DNA from 4 places in the Pseudarthrobacter sp. alpha12b genome. Region 1 is predicted to be linked to each of the others. Evidence: riboswitches for the same ligand, from Rfam matches in the RefSeq annotation. Region 1 holds a riboswitch; each other region holds the start of a gene.
The links. A riboswitch is a leader RNA that binds a small molecule or an ion and turns the genes downstream of it on or off. The one in region 1 is predicted to bind S-adenosylmethionine.
Positions count from the first base shown of each region.

Region 2: another riboswitch for S-adenosylmethionine. It lies ahead of ACTAQI_RS08755 (aminotransferase class V-fold PLP-dependent enzyme); the one in region 1 lies ahead of ACTAQI_RS02005 (bifunctional o-acetylhomoserine/o-acetylserine sulfhydrylase).
Region 3: another riboswitch for S-adenosylmethionine. It lies ahead of ACTAQI_RS19400 (cobalamin-independent methionine synthase II family protein); the one in region 1 lies ahead of ACTAQI_RS02005 (bifunctional o-acetylhomoserine/o-acetylserine sulfhydrylase).
Region 4: another riboswitch for S-adenosylmethionine. It lies ahead of ACTAQI_RS14930 (DUF1737 domain-containing protein); the one in region 1 lies ahead of ACTAQI_RS02005 (bifunctional o-acetylhomoserine/o-acetylserine sulfhydrylase).

Region 1 covers NZ_CP196746.1:465,003-469,809, forward strand. The annotation lists gene ACTAQI_RS01995 (DUF222 domain-containing protein) at 1-916, opposite strand, end outside; gene ACTAQI_RS02000 (VOC family protein) at 1,111-1,749, opposite strand; SAM riboswitch class IV at 1,911-2,025, shown strand; gene ACTAQI_RS02005 (bifunctional o-acetylhomoserine/o-acetylserine sulfhydrylase) at 2,069-3,391, shown strand; SAM riboswitch class IV at 3,494-3,609, shown strand; gene metX (homoserine O-acetyltransferase MetX) at 3,622-4,737, shown strand.
Region 2 covers NZ_CP196746.1:1,918,100-1,922,906, reverse strand. The annotation lists gene ACTAQI_RS08765 (metal-dependent transcriptional regulator) at 1-322, opposite strand, end outside; gene ACTAQI_RS08760 (class I SAM-dependent methyltransferase) at 372-1,130, opposite strand; gene ACTAQI_RS08755 (aminotransferase class V-fold PLP-dependent enzyme) at 1,252-2,685, opposite strand; SAM riboswitch class IV at 2,722-2,835, opposite strand; gene hisN (histidinol-phosphatase) at 2,988-3,800, opposite strand; gene rsgA (ribosome small subunit-dependent GTPase A) at 3,845-4,807, opposite strand, start outside.
Region 3 covers NZ_CP196746.1:4,183,593-4,188,399, reverse strand. The annotation lists gene ACTAQI_RS19410 (adenylosuccinate synthase) at 1-173, opposite strand, end outside; partial or broken gene ACTAQI_RS19405 (M14 family zinc carboxypeptidase) at 409-1,498, opposite strand; SAM riboswitch class I at 1,690-1,794, shown strand; gene ACTAQI_RS19400 (cobalamin-independent methionine synthase II family protein) at 1,808-3,016, shown strand; gene ACTAQI_RS19395 (uracil-DNA glycosylase) at 3,221-3,850, shown strand; gene ACTAQI_RS19390 (DUF3151 domain-containing protein) at 3,936-4,358, opposite strand; gene fbaA (class II fructose-bisphosphate aldolase) at 4,359-4,807, opposite strand, start outside.
Region 4 covers NZ_CP196746.1:3,221,878-3,226,684, reverse strand. The annotation lists gene ACTAQI_RS14945 (glutamate--cysteine ligase 2) at 1-292, shown strand, start outside; gene ACTAQI_RS14940 (O-succinylhomoserine sulfhydrylase) at 309-1,517, opposite strand; gene ACTAQI_RS14935 (rhodanese-like domain-containing protein) at 1,518-1,928, opposite strand; gene ACTAQI_RS14930 (DUF1737 domain-containing protein) at 1,925-2,200, opposite strand; SAM riboswitch class IV at 2,214-2,329, opposite strand; gene opgC (OpgC domain-containing protein) at 2,496-4,807, shown strand, end outside.

The DNA.
Region 1 (4,807 bases):
TCAGGCCGAGGAGGGAGCAGACCGGCACCGTGACCAGGACGTCGGCCCGCGGGGTGGGGACCTGGCCCGCATCGGTGGCGCTGCCTGCGCCGAGGAGTAGTGATGCTGCGATGTCGGGCCGTAGTTGGGTGAGGGTGCGGGTTTCGCCGGGGCCTTGGAGGCCGCGGGCGGTGGCGGTGCTGCGGTTCCAGATGGCGCAGGCGGTGTCGCCGGGGAGGTAGAGGGAGATCCAGGCCATGCCGTCGCGGTCAGGGGTGTATTCCATCCGCCGGTCGGCGACGCCTTTGGCATGGCGCTTCTCAAGGGTCTCGGGGTGGTGGCGTTCCCGCCAGGCGCGGACCTTGGCGCGGAACCGGGAGGGGATGAGTTCGCCGGGGGCTGCGCCGCGGGCGGGGTCGGGCGCACCGGGGTCGAAGAAGTGCACCACCAGGGCGGCGGCACCGGCTGGGGTGAGCCCCTCAGTTTCGTCGGCAACAATTCGGGCGTGCTGCCAGGAAATGGTCCCGGCTACCAGTGCGTCCATCACCGGCGGCAGGGAACACACCTGGCGGGACTGCTCCACGAACGCCCCGGCAGCACCTGAACTGATGGTCAGGACCCCCGCGATCTCCTCCACCGCTGACATCTCCGCATACATGCGTTCATGCACCGGTGCGTCCGGGGCCAGCATGGCCTGCTGGAAAACAACGCACTCCACCGCGTCCCGGGCTTCCACGGCCGCGAGCTGTGCCCTCAAACGGGACGAGACTTCCAAACGATCCAAGCGCAGCTCGTACCGCCGCTGCAACACGTCAACATCATGACCAACACCTGCCCCGGCGCCCAGGAAGGCATCCTCACGGTCCAGCGCATCAAGGGCAGCAACAGAGGCATGAATGCCCTCCATAGCCATCCCGCCACCGCTGCTGATTCCCATGGAAACATCATCCAACAGGGGTCCGACAATCAAGGTCCGCAGGCGTCCCGGCCGCGGGCAGTAACCAGTTAAATGGATTCGGCCGCCATCGGGTAGTGACGCCGTTGTCACCACCTGATGGCGGCCGAAGCAGATCCGGGCATTGGCCCGGCAAACCCACCTCCCGCGAGTGCCGGGAAAGAGGGATTGGAGCGTCAGAGAGTGACGGCTCCGTTGGCGGTCTCGAAGGTGACCGACAGGATGCCCGGTGTGCCGTGCGGTGCGACCCACTCCACTGCAACGTCCTCAAGCGGCTTCTCCACCGGCTCACCCAGCCACTCGGTCACCCGCGAGGCGGAGCCGGCGATGGTCAGGCAGCTCATCTTGAGGTTGCTCTCGTACGCGTTGGACGGGTGGAGCGACGGGTCCCCCTCCCACTTGAGCATGTACGGCACCTGGGGATCGGCGATGAGGCCCAGGATGCCAATCTGCTTCCAGACCAGCTCACGGCCGTCCGGGAACTTGCGGTTGCCGTTCACGGCGGCGCGGCCCAGGCGTTCCTCGAAGGGGGCGAGGTCGTCCACTTCGACGCACCAGCCCATCCATCCGCCACCGGCAGCGGAACGGGCACGCACTGCCTGACCGAACGGTGCCTTGTCGGATGCCGGGTGGTCCAGGACCTCAACGACTTCCAGGTACTTATGACCGGCGAGCGGGATGATCATATTCCGGGTTCCGAACCGGGGGTGTACGCCACCCTTCACTGCCTCAACGCCGAGGGCAGTTGCAATACGGTCGGTAGTGGCCGCGAGGCCATCGTGTTCACAGGCGTAAGAGACGTGATCCATGCGCATGCGAACATCTTGGCACTTTGTGATCGGGCTCTCAGCTAAGGCTAGCCTTACTAGCATTTTGACTGCCGGCTGCCCTGGTCCCAGCGCGCGCGGAGCCGCAGGAAGACCTTGTTCGTCACAATCCTGTTCACGGCAACCACCGGCTTCCTAGACTGGGCGCAGGTCATGAGTGCCAGCGCCAAGCCCCGGCTCGCTGGCCGGCAACCCTCCATCCGCGGTGGGGTGCCCCGGGTGAAGACCTGGCTCTCCGGCAACAGCCGGGAGCAAGCGCGGCCCGTAAGGCTCCGAGCATGCCGGGCCCATGTCAAAGGAGATTTGGATGTCCCACGGATGGTCCTTCGAAACCCGCCAGATCCATGCCGGCCAGGCGGTGGACAGTGCCACAGGGGCGCGTGCCCTGCCCATCTACCAGACCACGTCATTTGTGTTCCCGAGTGCCGAAAGCGCCGCCAACCGCTTCGCCCTGGCCGAACTTGCGCCCATCTACACCCGCATCGGCAACCCCACACAGGATGCCGTCGAACAGCGGATTGCCAGCCTCGAAGGAGGCCTGGCCGCGTTGCTGCTCAGCTCCGGGCAGGCCGCCGAGACCTTCGCGGTCCTGAACATTGCGGAGGCGGGCGACCATATCGTGGCCAGCCCCAGCCTCTACGGCGGCACCTACAACCTGTTTGCCCACACCCTGAAGAAGTTCGGTATCTCGGTCACCTTCGTGGCAGACCCGGACAACCTGGACCAGTGGCGCGATGCCGTCCAGCCCAACACCAAGCTCTTCTTCGGTGAAGTCGTTTCCAACCCGCGCCAGGATGTCCTGGACATCGAAGGCATCTCGCAGGTGGCCCATCAGGCCGGAGTGCCGCTGATCGTGGACAACACCCTGTCCACCCCCTACCTGATCCGCCCCTTGGAGTGGGGAGCGGACATCGTGATCCACTCAGCCACCAAATACCTGGGCGGCCACGGCACGGCCATCGCCGGCGTCATTGTCGATTCCGGCAAGTTCGATTTCAGCAAGGACCCCGCGCGGTTCCCCGGCTTCAACACCCCGGACCCCACCTACAACGGCCTGGTCTACGCCCGCGACCTGGGGGAGGGTGGCGCTCTCGGGGCCAACCTGTCCTACATCCTCAAGGCCCGCGTGCAGCTGCTCCGCGACCTGGGCTCGGCGGTGTCGCCCTTTAACGCCTTCCTGATTTCCCAGGGCCTGGAGACGTTGAGCCTGCGGGTGGAGCGGCACGTGGCGAACGCCACGGAGGTGGCGCGCTGGCTGGAGGCAAGGGACGACGTCGAATCCGTCGCCTACGCCGGGCTGCCGTCCAGCCCCTGGTACGGGCGTGGCCGCAAGTACGGGCCCAAGGGGACAGGCGCCGTCGTCGCCTTCAACCTTGCCGGCGGGGCTGAAGCGGGCAAGCGCTTCGTCGACGCCCTGGAGCTGCACTCCCATGTGGCCAACATCGGTGACGTCCGCTCGTTGGTCATCCACCCGGCGTCGACCACGCACAGCCAGCTCTCGCCGGAGCAGCAGGTCGTCGCCGGGGTGCATCCGGGACTGGTCCGGCTGTCCGTGGGCCTGGAGCATATCGATGACATCCTGGCCGACCTGGAAGCAGGCTTCCGCGCAGCCAAGGGCGCTGAAGCCTGACGTCAGAGCCGGGGCTGCAGCACGTGCCGCAGGCAAGCCGGGAAAGTCACAACCGGTCATACTCTTGGCCTGGAGTGGGGGGTGTTTCGTACACTCGAACCAGGTCATGAGTGCCAGTGACAGCCCCGGCTTGCTGGCCGGCAACCCTCCATCCGCGGTGGGGTGCCCCGGGTGAAGACCTGGCCTGCCGGTCAAATGACGGCAGGCAAGCGCGTAGAAGAGGTCTTGCCATGACGGTTACCGTCGCCCGAACCACCATCCCTGAACACGGAATCGTCCGCTACGCCTCCATCGGGGGACTGGAACTTGAAGCCGGCGGCTACCTGCCGGACGTCACCCTGGCCTACGAAACCTGGGGGACGCTCAACGCGGACGCCAGCAACGCCATCCTGGTCGAGCACGCACTGACCGGCAGCACCCACGTGACCCGCGGCGACACCGACGAAGAAGGCTGGTGGGAGCAGCTGGCCGGCCCCGGCGCCCCCGTGGATACAAACCGTTTCTTCGTGGTGTCCGTCAATATCGTGGGCGGCTGCTATGGGTCCACCGGCCCCTCCTCACCGGCCCCGGATGGAGCGCCGTGGGGCTCGAGGTTCCCCCTGGTCACGCTGCGCGACAGCACCGCTGCGGAGGCCCGGCTGGCAGACCAGCTGGGCATCAAGAGCTGGTTCGCAGTCCTTGGGGGATCCATGGGCGGCGCCCGGGCCCTGGAATGGGCCGTGATGTACCCCGAGAGGGTGCAGCGCTGCGCCGTGATCTCGGTGGGGGCCGCCAGCACGGCCGAACAGATTGCCTTCGCGCAGGCCCAGACATTGGCCATCCGGCAGGACCCGAACTTCAACGGCGGCGACTACTACGGCGGTCCAAGCCCGGAAGAGGGGCTCGCGCTCGCCCGGCGCATCGCCCACATCACCTACCGGTCCGCCGCGGAACTGGAAGGCCGCTTCGGCCGCTCACCGCAGGCGCCCGAGTCGCCCCTTCAGGGGGAAGTTCTTGCCTCCCGGGGCCGCTACCAGGTGGAAAGCTACCTGGACCATCAGGGCAACAAGCTCGTGAAGCGCTTCGACGCCAACAGCTATATCGCCCTGACCGAGGCGCTGATGAGCCACGATGTCTGCCGGGGACGGGGCTCCCTTGCCGAAGCATTGGCCAAGTCCACGGCACGGTTCTTTGTGGCCGCCGTCGACTCCGACCGGCTGTACTTCCCGTCGCAGTCCCATGAGCTGGCCCAAGCGCTGCCCGGCGACGTGGATGTCCACCTCATCCAGGCGCCAATCGGCCATGACGGGTTCCTGACGGAGATTGGGCAGCTGGGCGGCCAATTGCGCAGCACCTTCCTGGCCTAGCGGGGCACGCCCCGGGGCGTCGAGCCACGTCCAGCGCAGGAAGAAACAGCTGCATGTGCATTCCTGCAGA
Region 2 (4,807 bases), 1.5 Mb from region 1:
CCAGCTGTTCGGCTTCATCGTGTACCTCGTCCCAGCTGTAGCCGAGCCGCTGGACAAGGTAGGTCTCGATCAGCCGGTGGCGCCGGACCATTGACAGGGCCAGGCGCAGGCCGGCCTCGGTCAGCGTGACGGCGCTGTATGGCTTATGGTCCACCAGGCCCTGGTCCTTCAACTTGCGGACCATCTCCGATACGGAGGAGTTTGCGACCCCCAGCCGCTGTGCCAACTGGGAGGACGTGATGGGCTTGTCCTGCCATTCCGTGAAGGAATAGATGACCTTGACGTAGTCCTCGATCGAGGAGGAGGGCGCGCTGGTCTTCACCCGTCCAAGCCTACCGGTTTGGCCGGGCCGGCAGCGCGCGCCGCAGCGGTCATGCCTTGACGGCGCGCCACGCCAGGGTGAGGTAGGGGAGGTCAAGTTCCTGGTCCGGGGCGTAGGCCAGGTGTTCGTGGAGGTACCAGTCCAGGTTGGTCAGGACTTTGGCCCGCGTCGCCTCACCGGCCCGCAGGTAGTAGCTGCGCGACTTGGTGAGCTCCATCAAGTCCCCGGTGGTCAGCCTGTCCTGCCAGCGGGTGACGTGCCCTTCGAGTCCGTGGAATTCGGGTCCGACGACGGGCTTGTGGCCAGGCCGGTACACGTCGCCCGCATGCATGATCCGGGAGAGCCGGTGCACCCAGGGCACGGAGGTGTCCAGCTGGTTCCAGACCAGGCCCAGCGTTCCGTGCGGGCGCAGGACGCGCGCCAATTCCGTGCTTGCCGCCCGGGGATCGCACCAGTGCCACGCCTGGGCAACGGTGACGACGTCGAATCCGGCGTCAGGCAGGCCTGTCGCCTCGGCAGTCCCCGGCACAGCCGTGGCAGCGGGGCAGTGCGCCTTCAGCTGGGCGAGCATGTCCGCGGAGGGGTCGATTGCGGTGACATCCAGTCCCATGGCCAGCAGCAACGCCGTGAACTTTCCGGTACCCGCGCCGACGTCCAAGGCGTCATGGGCCCCTGCGGGCACCAGCCACCGGGCCGATTCCGGAGGATAGCCGGGCCGGACACGCTGGTAGTGCCGGCCGCCGTCCTGGAAGCTCTGCCCGAGCTCCCTGCGCCGCAAGTGATCAAGCCTGGGGCCACCCCGAACCACGCGTGGCCTCCTTCTTGTCCTGCCGGTGATCTCCCCTCGAAGATACCGCATGTGCGGTCACCGGAGTTGGCAGGACGGCAATCCGGGGGCGCCGCGGCCGGGCCGGGGAACTGCCCCTGCCTTAGTCGTCGATGCAGGGGGCTGCGCCGGCGGTTCCCGGGGTGTTGGGGGCCCAGTGCGGGTAGGTGCGGAAATCGTTGGCGGGCACCCAGCGGCCCGCATCCACCACGTAGTCCCATCCGAGTCCGTTGCTGCGCAGGGCCCTGATGCCGGCGAGGAGGCGTTCGGCGTCCTCCAGCCGTGAGCCCACGCCGAAGCTTGCCCGGAGGGAGCCCGACGGCAGGCCCAGGCGCTTCAGCAGGGGATGGGCGCAGAAGCGGCCGTCGCGCAGGCCCACCCCGTGCTCTGCGGAGAGATAGGCTGCCACCAGTCCAGCGTCGTAGCCTTCCACGGAAAAGTTGACCACGCCGATGGTGTCAGTTTCCGGGTTGGTGTCCTTGAAGATCTGGTGGACGGTGACCCCTTCGATGTCCTGCAGGCCCGCCACCAGGAAGGAGCGGATGGCGGATTCGTGGGCATGCCACCGGTCCTGGTCGAGTACTGCGATCACCTGGGTCGCACGGGCCAGGGTGGCAGCGCCGAGGACATTCGGCGAGCCCCCCTCATGGCGGGCCGGCCCCGTGGCCCAGCTGACGCCGTCGAGCCTTGCTTCCTTGACGGCGCCGCCACCGGCGAGGTGCGGGACGCCGGCGTCCAGCCAGTCAGGCCGTCCCACCAGGACGCCCGCGCCGAACGGGGCGTACAGCTTGTGGCCGGAAAAGGCGAGGTAGTCGACGTCGTCCGCGCTGATGTCCACCCGGCGGTGCGGCGCGAGCTGGGCTGCGTCCACCACGATCCGTGCGCCGTGCTGGTGGGCGATCGCGGCCAGGGCCCGGATGGGAAGGATCTCGCCGGTGACATTCGAAGCGCCGGTCACCGCCAGCAGGCTGACCCCGCCCTGCTCCAGTTCGGCACGGACGGCGTCAAGGGTGCCCGCGACCGTGTCTGCGGCCACGATGCTGCGGTGCGGAACGCCCTGCCATGGCAGCAGGTTGGCGTGGTGCTCGATGTCCAGGTAGAGGACGTCACCGTCAGGGCGGCCCCCGGTGACCGGAAGGCAGCCCGCCAGCAGGTTCAGCGAATCCGTCGTGTTGCGGGTGAAGATGACCGAATCATCCGGGCGGCCGCCCACGAAATCCCTGACGATGCTGCGCGCATTCTCGTATACGGAGGTGCTGATCTGGGAGGCATAGCCCGCTCCGCGGTGGACGCTCGCGTAGTAGGGCAGGATCTCATTCAGGTAGGCGGACACCACGGACAGCGCCGGGGCGGAGGCGCCGTAATCGAGGTTGGCGTACCGCACGTGCCCGCCGGAAATCAGGGGCGCCTGGATTTCGGCGCCGGTGACGGCAGCAAGGGGGCGGCCGGCAACGGCACGGCGTTCGTCGGCAAGCCGTCCGTCGTCGATGCCGGCTTCGGCGATGGCGGGCTGGGGGGAGACGGTGGCAGTTGTCACAGAGACCTCACTTGAATAGAGGACTCCGGCATGGGGAATCCGCGCTTGCCGCATCCACTCCGGACCGGCCTGGTCGTCACCCGGGGCACCCCGCCGCGAATGGAGGGTTGCCGGCCAGCAAACCGGGGTTTTGCGCTGGCACTCGTGACCTGCATAAAAGCGTAGGACATGGGGCGGCCAGGATTGAAGCCGCGGCGATTGTTAAGGGCTTTGTTACGTGGGGCCGAATAAACGACGCCGGACACCCCCTTCTGGAGGTATCCGGCGTCGCAATATTCGTTTTAGCGGGAAGACGGCGGCAGTTAGAGCAAATCGTCCAAGTATGGGTTGAGGCGGTGCAGCACTTCGGAGTGCAGGATGGAGTTGGTGGCCAGCGCGTTCCCGCCGAACGGTCCGTCCTCGCCCTCAAGGGATGTGAAGCGGCCGCCTGCCTCCACAACGATCGGCACCAGGGCAGCCATGTCGTAGAGGTTCAGCTCCGGTTCGCAGGCAATGTCCACGGAGCCCTCGGCCACCATGCAGTAGGACCAGAAATCCCCGTAGGCCCGGGTCCGCCAGACGTCTTCGGTGAGCCCGAGGAACTCGTCAAGGTTTCCGCGTTCCTTCCAACCGCCCAGGCTGGAGTAGGAGAGGGAGGCATCGGAAAGGCTGGAGACGTTGGAGACCCGGAGCCGGGTGGCCGCTGCCAGGGACCTGCCCATGTACGCGCCCATCCCCTTTGCCGCCCACCAGCGCTTGCCGAGGGCCGGCGCGCTTACCACGCCTACCACCGGCTCGCCTTCATCGACCAGAGCGATCAGCGTGGCCCATACCGGAACGCCGCGGACAAAGTTCTTGGTCCCGTCGATGGGATCGATGATCCAGCGCCGCGAACCATGGCCGGTGCTGCCGAATTCCTCGCCCAGGACGGCGTCGCGGGGCCGGGAACGGGAGAGCTGGCCGCGGATGGCTTCCTCGGCAGCCTTGTCCGCGTCGGTGACGGGCGTCAGGTCCGGCTTGGTCTCAACGTGCAGGTCCAGGGCCTTGAAGCGGCTCATGGTCTGGTCATCCACGGAGTCGGCCAGGACATGGGCCAGGCGCAGGTCATCGTTGTAGCTCGAAGCGGGTTGGATCATGGTTCCAAACTACCGTCTGCGGACGGTTCTGCCGGGAGAACGCGTCAGTTGATGCTCCCGAGCTCCTTGGTTTCCTGCGCTTCCATCCGCGGGTCGGTACCGAGCAGGCGCCGCAGGGAGGCCAGCCGTGCCGGCCCGGTGGGACCTGCGTGTCCGCCTCCCACCCAGTCATCGAGGCCGCAGTCCACTGCCGTTGCAGTGTGCTTGCAGCCCCGTTCACAGTTTTCGATGCCGGGAGAGAGGTCCGGGAAGGAGCGCAGGATCCGGTCCGGGTCCACGTGTGCCAGCCCAAAGGAACGGATACCCGGGGTATCGATGATCCAGCTGCCGGGCGGCGCGTCCGCCAGCCGCAGGGCCAGGGCCGACGACGACGTGTGGCGGCCGCGTCCGGTCACGGCGTTCACTCCGCCGGTGGCCCGCTCGGCTCCGGTCAGCGCGTTCACCATAGTGGACTTTCCAACACCGGAGTGCCCGAGCATCACGGTGACCTTGCTGTCGAGGTGGTCACGGAGGGCCGCCACGGCCGCGCTGTCCAGCCGCGCCGAGAGACCGTCATCGGACCTTGCGTCGATCCCCGAGGCCTGTGCGTCCGCGGTCTTGCTGATGATGACCGGGAAGTCCAGGTGGGTGTAGTTGGACAGCAACTCTGCGGGGTCCTTGACGTCTGCCTTGGTGACCAGCAGGATGGGCTCGATCCCGGCGTCGTAGGCGGCCACCAGCGCACGGTCGATGAATCCCGTGCGGGGCTCTGGGTTGGCCGCCGCCACCACGATTACCAGTTGGTCCGCGTTGGCCACCACCGCGCGCTCAATGGGGTCCGTGTCGTCGGCGCTGCGTCGCAGGAGGGTGTGGCGGTCCTGGATCTTCACCAGCCGGGCCAGCGTGTCCGGTGCGCCGGACACGTCCCCCACCAGTGACACGAAATCGCCGGCAACCACGGGCGAGCGGCGGAGTTCCCGGGCGCGCGCTGCGATGACGACACGCTCGTTGTCCGAGTCCTCGCCCAC
Region 3 (4,807 bases), 970 kb from region 1:
CCTGCCGGCAGCAGTTTGAGTTCGTACTTTTCACCGCCTACGACGACGGTGTGCCCGGCGTTGTTGCCGCCGTTGGGCTTGACGACGTAGTCAACACGGCCGCCCAACAGGTCGGTGGCCTTGCCTTTTCCTTCGTCGCCCCACTGGGCTCCTACGATCACAATTGCTGGCATGGGATCCTCCCCCATTCGTTCGGGCTGCCCGCGTCCGGCCACCAGGTGGCAGGCCCGTGCAGCGCCGTTCATGAGAATGCCCCGAACATACCGGCCTTCGCCAGCCGCAGCACGGCGCAGCGAAGCAAGAGTTCCGGGGCTCTTACCACCCAAGTTTAGCCGATAGGGCACTTTGTCCACTGTTGTGGCCCGCCACGGCCCTTCCTGCAAAAGGACCGCGGCGGCGCCGGGCCGGTTACTCGTCCTCGGCCTCCCCGGCGGGCCGGGACGTCTGTTCGGCGAGGGTGTTCCAGAAGGAGGTGTCGGCGTCGGCAATGGACCCATCCGCAATGGCTGCGGCCGTGGAGGTCAGCGTGGTGACTGTCTGCTTGATCAGGTAGCCGTTGCTGCGCTGCCCCAGCGCATAGCCGTCCAGATAGTGGTCCGACATGCCGCGCATCTCGAAGAGCAGGGTGGCGATGCCGTACTCCACGGAGATGCCGTTGCGGCTGATGGTCTCGGCGCTGCCGCCCTGGTACTTGCCCAGGTGGCCCCATCCGGTGGAGTCGACATTGTTGAAGACCACAGCTCCGAGCTGCTTGGACTTTTCGACCACGGCGGGGTCGGCGTTGGGTGTGGTGGGGTACAGGATGGAACCGGACACCAGCTTGCCGTCACACTCGGCCCGCGTGCCCTGGTGGTGCAGGTCGATCATGTAGTCGATCCGGTACTTGCGCATGACGTTGTTGTGCAGCGCCTGGGTCTCCGGCTGGATCTTGGCAACGTGGTCGCGGTTCAGGTCCACGCCCTCGGCGTTGTAGCGGGTGAGGTGGCGGTCCCCCTTGGCGAGATAGTTATCCAGGGAAAAGTTCACGTCGCCCATGGCACCGTCCGCGTTGAGCATGGGAACCACCAGGATGTTCACACCGTCCAGGATGCCCGCCGATTTGCCCGTCCCGAGGTGCTTAATGAACTCCATGGCGCCCTCGGTGGTGAGCTGTTCATTGCCGTGCTGCTGGGTCAGGTACAGGATGGTGGGCTTGGCCGGGTCCGAGATGTACTTCACCAAGTGGATGTCGCGGCCCTTTACGGTCTACCCGATGACCTCCAGCTCCATGGCCGGCTGGCGGGCGTCCTGGTCCTTCAGGAAGGAGACCATCTGCTCGTAGGTGGCGAGCTTTGACGTGGTGATCTGGCCGTTGCCGTCGTAGTTGGGACCTTCGCCCACCGCGTGTGCCAGGGGGGCCGGTCCCGCCACGACGGCGAGCGCCAGTGCGCCGGTGGCGGCAATGGTCCTGAAAGTTGCCAGGGATTTCATCACAGTGCGTTACCTCTTTCGAGTGCATTGGGTGCCACCAGCCAGCTCCGTCGCGGCGGCAGCATGTGACCTCAGCCAACCAAGCTTAACGAAACCTGTCAATAACCTGAACAAATGCTGTAAGTATGCCCGGGGCTTAGAAGCCATCATGAGGCGGCCGCCGCGACATAAAGCGGCGCAGACTTGCCCGAAGGCGGGAATGTCGATTTATGTGAGAGTGAACCATCCGGAGCGGCCGAGAGACCTGGCTCGATGACGCCGCAGCAACCACGGTCCAGCAGGATTCCTGCCGGCCGAAGGTGCTACTGCCAGGACCGATGGAAAGGAAGATTCCAGCATGTCCCTGAACACCGACCATATCCGCGTCACCCACGCGGGATCGTTGCCCCGCACCCCCGACCTCATCGCAGCCAACGCTGCCAAGGAAACTGACGGCGTCACCCCGGAATTTTTGGAACTCCTTGAGTCCTCCGTGGTGGAGGTGGTCCAGCGCCAGAAGGACCTCGGCATCGACATCCCCAACGACGGCGAATACGGGCACACGATGTCCAGCTCCGTGGATTACGGCGCCTGGTGGAACTACTCCTTCGCGCGGCTGGGTGGCCTGGAGCCAACCAATGTGGACCGCTGGGCCGATGCGCAGGTGCGCCGCTCGTCCCCCGGCAACGTAGTCCTGACCTCCTTCCCCGACCGGCGGGACAGGCAGGCGTTCAACGAGGCCTACAACGATCCCTCCTCGGGCATCCTGGCCCACCGCAAGAGCGTCACCCAGCCCAAGATCGCCGGGCCCCTGACCTATACGGGCCAGGACCTGGTGGCATCGGACATCAGGAACCTGAAAACCGGCCTCGCCGCCGCAGGGCTCTCGGACGGCTTCATAGCGTCCCTCTCCCCCGGATCGTGCGCCCGCGTGGCCAACGAGTATTACACATCGGATGAGGAACTGGTCTACGCCTGCGCCGATGCCATGCGGGAAGAGTACAAGGCGATCATCGACGCCGGCCTCACCGTGCAGCTCGACGATCCGTCCCTGGCCGAAAGCTGGGACCAGATCAATCCCGAACCGTCCCTGGAGGACTACCTGAAGTTCATCCAGCTGCGCGTCGAGGCCACCAACTGGGCGCTGCGGGACCTGCCGCAGGAACAGATCCGGCTGCACGTCTGCTGGGGTTCCTGGCACGGCCCGCACACCACGGACATCCCCTTCGCCGACATCATCGGCTCGGTACTGCAGGTCAACGCGGGCGCGTACTCCTTCGAGGCGGCCAACGTCCGCCACGAACACGAATGGCGGGTATGGGAAGACACCAAGCTCCCCGAGGGCAAGGTGATCATTCCGGGCGTCGTGTCGCATGCCACCAACGTGGTGGAGCACCCTGACCTGGTGGCAGACCGAATTGTCCGCTTTGCCGAGGTCGTGGGCCGCGACAACGTCATCGCCTCCACCGACTGCGGCCTGGGCGGGCGCGTCCACCCCCAGATCGCGTTCGCCAAACTGGAGGCCCTGGGCGAGGGCGCCCGCCGCGCCACAGCGCGCCTCTGGTAAGCCTGCTTCCCTACCGCTGCGCCGGCTGTGCCTTCCATCACCGGAAGGGACGGCCGGCGTTTCGTTTCCTCGGGCTTGGTAAACTGGCAAAGGCCGACCAGGAATCGGCCCACCCCAACTAACCGCCGTTGATGATCCGCGCCGCCGTGCGCCCGTTTTCACCGGTGGAAGCAATATCAATCCCCGCAGGAGAACCAGCACTTCATGACAGCCCTGGCACCCGAAACATTCCACGAACAGCTCATGAGCCGCCGCTACGAACCCAGCGTTGCCGCCGTCAACGAACTGTGCGATTCCCTGCAGGAGGCCAAGCCCGGAACCGTGGTGCCCTACGTGGACCCCATGCACGATGTGGAGGAAACCCGCATCATCAGCCTGTACTCCAACATCGGTGAGATGGATCCGTCCGGGTTCATCACGGCTGGAGACCAGGATGCCGCTACCCGCATGCTGGGGATCCAGTGGAAGCTGGGCCTGCGCCCCGAGTTCGTCATGCCGTGGAACGTCCACCCCTGGCACGTTCCAGGCGAAGTCAACGGCAAGTTCACTCCGGACCAGATCCAGTCAGGCCTGAAGCCCCTGCTGAAGTTCCTGGCCCTGGTCCCCCGCGCCTCGGTGATCGTGGCGCACGGCACTGAAGCCAACCGCCTGGCCAACCTCCTGCTGAAGACCGAAGTGCCCCTCCTGTGGCGCCGCGGCCTGAAGACCTACAAGGTCCGCTCCCTGAGCGGCCGCGCTTTCGCCGGTTCCCCGGCGCGCCAGGAGGAATACCTGGAGGACATGCGCGCGGCGTACGCCGATGCCATGGCGCGCACGGGTATCGCCAAAGCTTAAGCAAGGACTTTAACGCCCGACGGCGGGTGGCCACCTTTCAGGAAAGGTGACCACCCGCCGTCGTCGTAGGGAGGCGGTGGGGACCCTATTTGGCCTCGATGGCTGCCTTCGCCGTGGGATCGGAATCGTTGAGGAACTTCTCGATCCGCTCCGGCTCGTCGGCCTCGCCGATGGCTGACGAGGCCCTGCCCAGGGAGTAGAGGGCCCGCAGGAACCCGCGGTTTGGCTCGTGCTCCCACGGGATCGGGCCCACGCCGCGCCAGCCGTTGCGGCGCAGCGAGTCCAGTCCGCGGTGGTAGCCCACGCGGGCGTAGGCGTAGGAGTCGATGGTGCGGCCCTCGATCCACGCTTCCTCGGCCAGGATGGCCCAGAGCAGCGAGGACGTGGGGTGCTTTTCCACCAGGTCCAGGGCCTCGTGGCCGGCCTCCAGCTGCCCGTACACCTCGGTTTCGGCAGGCAGGAGCGTGGGCTCCGGACCCATCAGGTTCCTGCGGAACTCGTCCGACATCTAGAAGGTCTTTCCGGCCGAACCGAGCTGCTTGGTGGCTTCCACCACGCGGGCTGCGAGGCCGGCTTCGGCGGAGGCGCCCCAGACGCGGGGGTCGTAGGTCTTCTTGTTGCCCACTTCGCCGTCCACCTTCAGGACGCCGTCGTAGTTCTTGAACATGTGGTCCGCCACCGGACGCGTGTAGGCGTACTGGGTGTCGGTGTCGATGTTCATCTTGATCACGCCGTAGGAGACGGCGTCCGCGATTTCCTGGTCGGAGGAGCCGGAGCCGCCGTGGAACACCAGGTCGAACGGGTTGTCCTTGCCGATCTTGGCGCCCACCTGTGCCTGGATGTCCTTGAGGATCTCCGGGCGGAGCTTGACGCCGCCGGGCTTGTAGACGCCGTGGACGTTGCCGAAGGTCAGGGCGGTGATGTAGCGGCCGTTTTCACCGGCGCCGAGGGCGTCGA
Region 4 (4,807 bases), 1.9 Mb from region 1:
GCCTGCACCAGCTGCGGACGTGGTCCGTTCCCTGGTGGATTACCTGGCCCCCGTCCTCGCCGAACAAGGCGAGCTGGCGCTGGCCCGGCAGGGAGTGGAGGACATCATCGCCAGGGGACCAGGGGCCGCTGAACAGCGCCGTGCCCGCGACAAGGCATTGGCGGGACCACCACCTGAGGACATGGGGTTCGGTGCGGTGGTCCGCCAGGCCGTGTACGTGACGATGCGCGGCGGCCTGGACCTTTCGGACGTGGAGGCCACCCCGGAGCTGCTGCGGGTCCGCCAGAGTTGACTGTGTGCGTCGGCCGCTAGATCTGCTTCAGTGCCTGTTCCAGGTCGCGGATAAGGTCATCGGGGTCCTCGAGTCCCACGGAGAGCCGGACCACGCCGTCACTCAGGCCGATGGCGGCACGCCCTTCCGGCCCCATGGCGCGGTGCGTGGTGGTGGCGGGGTGGGTGATCAGGGACTTTGCATCACCAAGGTTGTTGGAGATATCGATGATCCGCAGCCCGTCGAGCAGCGCGAAAGCCGCTTCCTTGCCGGAGCGCCCGCCGGAAGAAGCGAGCTCGAAGGTAAGGACCGTGCCGCCGGCACTCATCTGCTTCGCCGCCAGCGCGTACTGCGGATGCGACTTCAGCAACGGATACTTCACCCAACTCACGGCCGGCTGTTCCTCCAGCCATTCGGCGAGCCGCAGGGCGGTGGCAGACGAGTGGTTGACGCGCAGGCCCATGGTTTCCAGGCCCTTGGTGAGGACCCAGGCGTTGAAAGCGGAAAGTGCAGGGCCGGTGTGGCGCATCAGCTGCTTCACCGGGCCGTCGATGAACTCCTTGGTGCCCAGGATGGCGCCGCCCATCACCCGGCCCTGGCCATCGATGTGCTTAGTGCCGGAGTAGACGATGACGTCAGCGCCCAGGTCGCCGCAGCGCTGCAGCAGGGGAGTGGCAAAGACGTTGTCCGCCACCACGGTGGCCCCGGCCGCATGCGCCAGTTCGCTGACCGCGGCGATGTCCACGATCTCCTGCATGGGGTTGGACGGCGACTCGAAGAAGACGGCGGTGGTGGGCTTGGAGAGGGCTTCGCGCCATTGGTCCAGGTCGGGGCCGTCCACGAAGACCGTCTCCACACCCCACCGGGGCAGGATTTCGTTCAGGATTACAAAGCACGAACCGAACAGCGAGCGGGCAGCCACCACGCGGTCGCCGGCAGCCAGCAGGGCACCCAGCGCGGTGAACACCGCGGACATGCCCGACGCCGTCGCAAAGCACGCTTCGGTGCCTTCCAGCAGCCTGAGCCGCTCCTGGAAGGTGGCCACGGACGGGTTGCCGTAACGGGAGTAGACGAAGCGCTCGTCCTCGCCGGTGAAGGCGCGTTCGGCTGCCGCGGCGGATTCGTAGACGAAGCCGGAGTTCAGGAAGATGGCCTCGGACGTTTCCTGGAAGTTGGTGCGGTCCAGGCCGCCGCGGACGGCCTGGGTGTCGGGGTTCCAGCCTTGGGCGTCTGGGTTGAAGGTCACTTAGTTCTTTCCGAGGTTGGTGGGGAGGCCGCGGTTCTTCCAGCCATTCACGGTCCGCTCGCCATAGCGGTCGGGGTCGCCTTCGAAGCCCTCCAGGACGCTGTAGGCGGTGAATCCGGCCTGGGTGGCTGCAGTTGCCGCGGCGATGGAACGCTTGCCGGAGCGGCAGAGGAATACCACTTCCGCGCCGGGGTCCTCCGGTGCCTGCTGCGACAGGTCCTTGATGAAGTCCGGGTTGGGGATGCCGCCCGGGAAGGTCCACTGGATGAACAGGGGATCGTTGTCCGTGGCTTTCGTATCCGGAATCCCGATGTGGGCCCATTCGCCCTCGGTGCGGACGTCCACCAGGATGGCGCCCCGCTCCAGCTTTGCCCATGCTTCCTGGGGCGTGAGGTCTCCCGCGTAGCTCATGCGTGGCCCTCGCCGTCGAACTCGCCCTCAAATTCGGCGTCCAGCTGGTCCACCGCGGTGGCCACAGCGGCGTCCGCCGAGGCGATCGCAGCCGGGAGGACAATTGCCTGCGCCACAATGACGCGGGTGCCGTTGAAGGTGGCCGCCGGGCTGCCGTGCAGCACGTATCCTTCCGCCAGGGCAGCGGAGATCCGCTCGCAGAATGCGCGGTCGTCCGGGCCGGTGATCAGGCGGTAGGACAATTTTTCGTCAGGGGCAGGTGCGTCGGACACGACGGATCTCCTTCTTTCACGCTTGCAGCTCGAATCGGTCGATATGCCGAGTATTCACCTGAGGCACCCCGCCGCGAAAGGGAGGGTTGCCGACCGGCAAGTCAGGGCTTGGCACCGGTACTCATTACTCCCCAAAAACGTAACATCTGCCGCGCCGAGCCGCACCGCCGCCGTCGTCATGTTCCGTAATTGAGCTGCCGGCAACACGCCACGGGTGATGCCGCGGGCCGATAAAGTTCATACCGGGGCGCCGCCCCGTCGCCAGAGCAAAGAGCACCGGGGGGTCCTTGTCAGCATGCGGGCACACACATCGCAGCACCACGCCGTAACCCGCAGGAGCCGTCGGCGTTCCGTCGCCGCCTTTTTGGCAGCGGCCCTCGTTGGCCTCCTGGTTCTGGCGGCCCCGGCGGGGCCGGCTCATGCGGAGGACGCTGCGCCGGACAAGGGCAAGCCCTGGCTGGGGGCGGTGCTCGAGTGGGGGGAGGATACCGCTGCGGGCTTCAGTGACCGGCTCGGCGCCAGCCCGGCGGTCTTCGGCCACGACATCACCATTCCCTACCGCGATTCGGAGCGGAATGACATTGACGGGTTCCTGCAGCAGACTGCAGCGAAGGGCGCCCATGCCTTGCTGACGGTGAAGCCGTCGGTTCCCCTGGACCAGCTCGGGGCCCAGGAAGCGGAAGCGTTCGCAGCGCAGGTGCGCGACCTGACCACTGGGTTCAAGGGGCAGTTGCTGGTCCGGTTCGCCCCCGATATGAACGCCAGCTGGGTGCCCTGGGGCCAACAGCCGGCCACTTACCGGCAGGCCTTCCAGGCCGTGGCGGCAGCGTTCAAAAAGTACGACGGCGGCCGGGCCACCATGGTGTGGGCGCCGTACCTGGGCAAGGACTACCCCTTCGACCGGAACCGGAATGCGCCGCAGCCGGGAAGCGATGGGTTTTCCCTCCTGGATACGAATGGGGACGGGACCTGGAACGGAAGCGACAGCGCCTATGCCCCGTACTACCCCGGCGACGACGCCGTGGACTGGGTGGGGCTGACCGCCTATCACGACGACACTGCCGGCGGGGCCGCCGTCAACTCCCTCCCGGGAGCCGGCGAGCTCCAGGAGATGCTGACGGCCTCCGGCAGCGAAAACTTCTACGGCACCTACGCCGAGGCCCGCAAGAAGCCGTTCCTCCTCCAGACTGCGGCGTTCTACAGCCCAGCATCCGGTGGCGCGTCCGAGCTGGACATTAAGACGGGCTGGTGGGACCAGGTCGTGGCAACTGCCACGTCCCCGGGTTTCGCGGGAACGGCCGCCGTTGTGTGGGACGAGCGCACCAGCACCAGGGATACCGGCGTGGCCAGCATCAGTTGGCTGCTCACGGGAAGTCCGGATATCGCCAAGGCTGCGCTGGACAGGCTGAAGGCGTCGCCGCTGGTCACCGGCCCTGTCACCGATGTGGCCTCGGGAAGCACCTATGTCCGGGCCAACACCCTCTCCGGTGCGGCAGCCTGGACGGTTGCTGCCGCCATGGCCATCCTCCTGGTGGCCCTATGGCAGGTTCCCCGCCGGATCAACGCCGCCACATCCTGGAGTTACCAGGACCCCTCCAGCAGGGATTCGCGGGTCGACCTGCTCCGCGGGATGGCCATTGTCTTCGTCGTGGTCAACCACCTGGGTATGGCCTCCCTGTTCCAGCTGCTCACCCAGGAGGCGGTGGGCTTCGTGTCAGGCGCTGAACTGTTCGTCCTGTTCTCCGGCCTGGTGGTGGGCATGGTGTACGGGCCCAAGGCCAAGGAGGACTTCGGCCGGGTTGTGGACCTCACGTCCCGCCGGGCCGGGAAGCTCTACGTCACCTCACTGGCCGTGCTGATCGGCGTTTTCCTTCTGTCCCTGCTCCCGTTCTTCCACACCGAGGCCCTGACCACGTTCGTAGACCAGGGAACCGGCGGCGCCGGGCATACTGGTGCCGGCCGGACCTACGACCTCTATGCGGGCATGTCATCGCTGTTCCAGTTCCCCGTGCCGCCCCAGGTGCTGCCGGCCATCGTGCTGCTGCAGTTTGGGCCCTGGCAGTTCAACGTGATGGGTCTTTACGTGGTGCTGTTGCTGGTCAGCCCGCTGATCCTTGCGGCGCTCAACCGCGGCAAGGCCGTCTGGGTGTTGCTGGCAACGCTCGCCGTGTACGCAGTGGGGGCCGTGACCAGGTTCAGGCTCCTGCCGTCGCAGTTCGAGGACTCGTTCCCCTTGCTGGTGTGGCAGGTGCTGTTCGTGCTCGGGCTGGTTGTCGGTTACCACCGCCGCAGCATCGTCGCCTGGCTGTCGGCGCATACCTGGGTGGTGGCCGCCTGCACTGCGGCAGCGTTCGCGCTGGCATTCCTGTCCTGGGGCAATCCGTACCTTGCCAACAACTATGACGTCCGCCTGGCGCTTCTGCCGGACGCGGCCTACCGGGCCATGTATGACGCACTCTTCGGCCGCACGTACCTGGCGCCGGGCCGCCTCCTCAACGTCCTGGTCCTGGTGGTGGCCGCCTACGTGTTCCTCAGCGCCTACTGGAAACCGGTGCAGCGTGCCCTGGGCTGGTTCCTGATTCCGCTGGGGCGCGCCACGCTCTACGT